Regions from separate parts of the Paenibacillus sp. GD4 genome, predicted to be linked through region 1. Evidence: predicted binding sites of a transcription regulator. Region 1 holds the regulator's gene; the other holds the start of a gene.
The links. The regulator Rex, encoded in region 1, represses fermentation and respiration genes when NADH is low (regulators of the CRP and FNR family bind a similar motif). The targets are predictions, from matches to a motif close to TTGTGAAATATTTCACAA.

Region 2: nadA (quinolinate synthase NadA) is a predicted target of Rex. The motif match lies at 1,693-1,710, and genes of this name have one in related genera.

What each region holds. Positions count from the first base shown of each region.
Region 1 is NZ_JAVCYK010000001.1:565,680-568,836, reverse strand. It holds gene dinG (ATP-dependent DNA helicase DinG) at 1-1,225, shown strand, start outside; gene RAC89_RS02530 (redox-sensing transcriptional repressor Rex) at 1,222-1,857, shown strand; gene RAC89_RS02525 (inorganic phosphate transporter) at 1,907-2,905, opposite strand; gene RAC89_RS02520 (DUF47 domain-containing protein) at 2,950-3,157, opposite strand, start outside.
Region 2 is NZ_JAVCYK010000001.1:2,275,632-2,278,788, forward strand. It holds gene nadB (L-aspartate oxidase) at 1-684, opposite strand, end outside; gene nadA (quinolinate synthase NadA) at 721-1,659, opposite strand; gene ftsH (ATP-dependent zinc metalloprotease FtsH) at 1,921-3,157, opposite strand, start outside.

The sequences.
Region 1 (3,157 bases):
TGAGCTGACCGAGGTTCTTTATCAGCTGCTGGCGTCCCGAAGCGATGCTTCGCAAACCGAAGGCAATACGATGGTGCTTCGGCTGAGAAAGGACAGCTTGCCGAACGGCTGGGATAAGCTGATGGTTATGGAAGAGAATATGCAGCTTCATTTTACTGAGGTGAACAAGAAGCTGGATCGTCTACTTACGGAGGTTAAGGAGCTGCAGGATGAGTATGACGCCGCAAGCCTTGTGACGGACTTAAGCGGAACCGTGAAACAGCTGCTTCGACACAAAGATGCGCTGCACTTTTTCATGACCATGGCAGATGAGAATTATGTATACTGGCTCGAAGCGGGTCATTATAATAAAGCGCGTTCGCTTCAGCTGAGCAGCGTGCCGATGGATGTCAGCAGTCTGCTGAAGCAGTACTTCTTCGATGCAAAGGAAAGTGTTGTGATGACCTCAGCAACGCTCTCCGTCGGTAAGTCCTTTGACTATACCTGCGAGCAGCTTGGACTGCAGACTCAGGACGACAATAAGCTGGTGACCGTACAGCTGCCGTCTCCGTTTAATTACCGTGAGCAAGCCCTGGTGGTTATTCCGCGGGATTTTCCAAGTATTCGGGGCAACGTTGGGGAGAAGGAGTTTGTGGACAAGCTGATTTTATCCCTTGCGGAGGTCGCACTTGAGACCAAGGGACGCATGCTGGTGCTGTTTACCTCCAACCGGATGCTGAAGGCAGCTCACGCCGGACTTAAGGATATGCTTTCTCCCTTCGGCATTCAGGTGCTGGGACAAGGCGTAGACAGCAGCAACCGAAGCAAGCTGACACGGATGTTCCAAAATCACCCCGCAAGCGTATTGCTCGGCACCAGCAGCTTCTGGGAAGGGGTTGACATTCCGGGGAATGCGTTAAGCTGCCTGGCCATTGTCAGGCTTCCCTTTCAGCCTCCGAATCATCCGCTGGTGGAAGCGAAAACGGAAAACCTCAAGAAGCTTGGCCAAAACCCGTTTATGAAGCTTTCCGTACCGCAAGCGGTCATTCGCTTCAAGCAGGGCTTCGGCCGGTTGGTTCGAACGGCCTCCGACCGCGGCATCGTGCTGGTGTATGATACCCGCGTGATCGATACGAACTACGGCAAATATTTTTTATATTCACTGCCGGGCCCCAAAATAGAGCATATGAACACCAGTCAGCTCGTACCGAGAATTAAGCAGTGGATGGGTGAGAAGGAACAATGAAAACACCGAAAATTTCGGAAGCGGTCGTACGTCGGCTGCCGATCTATTTACGATTTCTAAATGAATTAAGCAAAAATCATGTTCAAACGGTATCCTCGCAGGATCTGGGACAAAAGCTTGACTTAAATCCTGCGCAAATCCGGAAGGATCTTGCCTATTTCGGTGAGTTCGGAAAAAAAGGGATCGGTTACGACGTCGATTACCTCATTGAAAAAATTCGACAAATTCTGAAGTTGGATAAAGTTATCCCCGTAGGGCTTGTAGGAGCGGGAAACCTGGGGAGAGCCCTCTGCAATTATAATGCCTACTTGAAAGACAATATGAAAATTGTAGCGGTGTTTGACGCGCATGATTCGAAGGTTGGGGAATCCATAAACAACCTGAAGGTGAAGCCTATGAAAGAGCTGAAGACAACAGTTGAGGCTCACCGCATTCGTATAGGGATCATCACTGTTCCGGCCGTTGAGGCACAACAGGTGGCGAACCAGTTTGTTGAGGCCGGGGTAGAGGCGATTCTGAACTTTGCTCCGATTATCATCAAGGTTCCCGCCGACGTTCGTGTCCATCATGCGGATTTCACAACGGAGCTGCAAAGCTTGGCTTACTATTTGGAGGATGAAGCAGATAAATAAGATGGGAATGCAAAAGCCCGGTCACTTAAGAGTGGCCGGGCTTGTCTTATTACGAAAAGACGAAAACAACTTTGTACAACAGGAAGGCGAGAATCATACTAATCGGGATCGTAATGATCCATGTCATGACCATTCGTGTTACGGTTGCCCACTTCACGTCATGGAACCTCAAGACGGCTCCAGAGCCGATAATGGAGGAGGAAATAACATGAGTCGTAGAAAGCGGCATTCCCATGGCCGTAGAAGTCTGGATCACAATCGATGAGTTCAAATCGGAAGCAAAGCCGTTGATCGGTTCGATCTTTAACAGCTTACGGCTCATCGTTTTGATAATTCTCCAGCCGCCGATGGAGGTCCCAAGCCCCATCGCGGTCGCGGCGGCAAGCTTAACCCACAAAGGCACATCCAGCGAGCTTTGGTATTGCAGCGCGACTAAACCGAATACGATGATACCCATTGCCTTCTGTGCGTCATTCCCGCCATGGGAGAAGGAGAGAAGTCCGGCGGAAAGGATTTGGAAGAACCGAAAGGTTCGATTGAGCTTGGATCTGGAATTATTACCGGATACAAGTACAATTCTCTTAATGATCCACATAATGATAAATCCTGTAGCAAAAGCCACGATCGGGGACAGGATCAAGATCACGATGATCTCCTTAAAGCCTGCCCAGTTGACCGACTGCATTCCGGCGCCGGAGATGACCGCACCTGCCAGGGAGCCGATTAAGGTATGTGACGAAGAGGAAGGAATCCCATAGTACCAAGTGAGCAGATTCCATATAATCGCGGAAAGCAGAGCGGCGATAACGATATAAACTCCATTTTCGATCGTAGCCGGGTTGGCAATTTTACCGCCTACGGTTTTCGCAACCTCCGATGAATAAATGGCGCCGACAAAGTTTAGGACGGCAGCGTAAATGACAGCGAATCGGGGAGATAACGCCCGGGTTGAGATGGACGTAGCAATGGCATTGGCCGTATCGTGAAACCCGTTGATGAAGTCAAAGAGCAGGGCAAGGGCAACGATAACGATAATTAAGGTTAACATGATTTCCTCCTACTTTTACTGTAGCGCATTCCCGCGGCTTGAGCTTAGGAATAACGGAGTACGACGCTATCCAGAATATTGGCGACGTCCTCGCAAGCATCGGTTGTTTGCTCCAGGCGCTCATACAGCTCTTTCAATTTGAAATCATGATAAGGATCCGTCGGGTTTTTGAAGATGTCGCGAATACCCTCCCGCATAAGGCGGTCCCCTTCGTTCTCCAAGCTGTTGATCTTGACGGTGTGCTCCGTAATT
Region 2 (3,157 bases), 1.7 Mb from region 1:
CCGGTAAGCGATGGCAATGCCGTCACCGGTTGCAATATCAGGGTTTGTCGTATAACGGTACAGCTGCCCGGCCCCGCCCGTGCATAGAATCGTTGCGTTGGCCCGGACGAACACTCGTCCTCCGTCCGGCCTTTGAACCAGAGCCCCGAGACACTCCCCATTCTCGGTTATCAAATCAATGACAAAGTGATCATCCCAAATCTCGATGTTCGGGTCCTGTTTCGTCTTCTCCGAGAGTGCCCTTACGATCTCAGCGCCCGTTGCATCGCCCTGTGCATGAAGAATGCGCCGCTGACTGTGGGCGCCCTCCTTCGTCAAAGCGTAATGCCCGTCCTCCATATCGAATTCCGTGCCGAGCTTGATCAGATCGTTCACACCGGCCGGTCCTTCATGAACAAGCACATCTACCGCCGCGGAGGAGCAAAGCCCCGCACCAGCGATCAAGGTATCCTGACGATGATAGGCAGGGGAATCCTCATCGGAGATAACGGCGGCAATACCGCCTTGCGCGTAGCGGGTATTGCTGTCCAGCAGCGACTTCTTCGTGATAATGAGGACCTTATGGTTCTCGGCGGCCTTTAAGGACGTGAATAAACCGGCAATACCGACTCCAATCACGATGACATCCGTATGTACATGGGGCAATTCCCCTATGTTGAAGTCGACCAAATAACGCGGTATCATATGAATTCCACCTGTCTAACAGAGAAGTAGCGCATGCTACTTAACTTCCAGCATGCGCTCCAGGGATGCTTTGGCTTGCTCAGCTACGTGCGGCGGTACGTAAATTTGCGGCTTCATCGTCTCCAGGCATTTGACAACCTTCTTCAGGTTGTTTACCTTCATGTTCGGGCAAACCAAGTATTTCGTTGCAAAATGAAACGTCTTGTTCGGGCTGTCTAACCGAAGCTGATAGCCGGTTCCGTCTTCCGTCCCGACAATAAATTCCTGACAATCGGATTCCTTACAGTATTTAATAATAGCGGTAGTGCTGCCGACAAAGTCACCCATCTTCACAACCTCAGGACGGCATTCCGGATGAACGACAAACTGGGCGTTCGGATATTGAGCCTTCATTTCTTCTACGTCTTTGACGGTAAGCATATCGTGGGTGTTGCAGTAGCCTTCCCAGATGATCATCTTCTTGTCCGTAAACTTGGAAACGTAATCCCCGAGATTTTTATCCGGTACCCAGATGATTTCGTCGGAGTCAACGGAGTTGATGACCTTGATGGCGTTGGCGGAGGTGCAGCAAATATCCGTTTCCGCTTTGACGTCAGCCGAGGTATTGATGTAGGCAACGACTTTGGCATTCGGATGCTTTGCCTTCAGTGCTTTCAGTCCATCCACGTTGACCATATCGGCCATCGGACAGCCTGCCCGCTCATCCGGAATCAGAACCGTCTTGTTCGGGGCCAAAATCTTAGCGCTCTCTCCCATAAAATGAACTCCGCAGAAAACAATGACATCGGCATCCGTCGTTGCCGCTTTCTGCGCCAGCAGGAAAGAGTCACCACGAAAATCAGCAACCTCTTGTATTTCGTCACGCTGATAATAATGGGCAAGAATAATAGCGTTTCTTTCCTTTTTCAGCTGAGCAATGCGTTCTTTTAATTCTCTATTTTGTTCCGCCTTGCGCTCCAATGCCAATGCTTCCATAGGACACCTTCCTTTTAAGTAACCCCTTAGACTTGGTGAAAATGTTCACAAGCATCTTAAAGATTTACACCTAATTTACACGGAGAAGTACCCGGTGTCAATGCTTAAATACCTAGAAATTCCTTTAAATTTTCAGTGTAATCCTTAGCATCATGCCGACTCTTACTTCTTAGATGTAGTTTCTCGCAGAAGCCGCCATTTTACCCGGTATATAAAAGGAAAAACCGGTACCTCACGGTAACCGGTTTTCCCCTGTATGCATTATTCTTTATTACCCTTATCATCCTCGTCGGATGGCTTCTCGTTTGGCTGCTTATCCTGAGCCTGCCCTTGGATGTTGACCTTGACATCTTCGGTCTGAATCGTAATGGAGCCGCCTTCTTCTCCACCGTTTCCATCCAGCTTGCCATTCTCGATCAGCTGGCGAATTTGTTCCTTCTCCAGCGTTTCCTTCTCAATCAGCGTCTCGGCAATCAAACGCACCTGATCGCTGTATTTCGTGAGAATTTCCTTAGCTTGAGCATAGCAATTACGAATAATGCTCTGCATCTCTTGGTCGATCTCGTAAGCGATGGAATCACTGTAATTTTGCTCGTGTCCGATATCGCGTCCGAGGAATACCTGACCTTGAGAGGTACCGAACTGCATCGGTCCGAGCTTCTCGCTCATCCCGTATTCCATGATCATTTTCCGTACGATGGACGTCGCACGTTGGAAGTCGCTATAAGCGCCCGTACCGATCTCGCCGATAAACAGCTCCTCCGCTACACGCCCTGCAAGAAGACCGGTAACCTTGTCAAGAAGCTCCGACTTGGTATTCATCATTCGGTCTTCGCCTTCCTTCGGCAGCATCATGACATATCCGCCGGCGCGTCCGCGCGGGATGATCGTCACTTTGTGGACTGCCTCGGCATTCTCAACATGATAGCCGACGATGGTGTGCCCAGCCTCGTGGAAAGCGACCATTCGCTTCTCCCGTTCGCTGATGACACGACTCTTCTTCTGCGTACCGACAATGACGCGGTCGAAGGCTTCGTCCAGCTCCTCCATGGAGATGTCCTTCCGGTTACGGCGGGCTGCAATAAGAGCCGCCTCGTTCAAGAGGTTCTCCAAGTCAGCACCCGTGAACCCGGTTGTGTAACGAGCCAGCGAATCCAGCTTCACGTCTTTGGCCAGCGGCTTATTGCGCGCATGCACCTTCAAGACGGCTTCTCTCCCCTTTACATCAGGACGGTCAACCGTAATCTGACGGTCAAATCGGCCCGGACGAAGGAGAGCAGGGTCCAGAATATCCGGACGATTCGTGGCAGCCACGATAATGATGCCTTCATTCGCGCCAAAGCCGTCCATCTCCACCAGGAGCTGGTTTAGCGTTTGCTCGCGTTCGTCATGTCCGCCGCCTAGTCCGGCGCCGCGCTGACGACCTACGGCATCGATTTCATCTATAAAAATAATACAAGGGGCGTTCTTCTTAGCGTTCTCAAACAAATCCCGCACA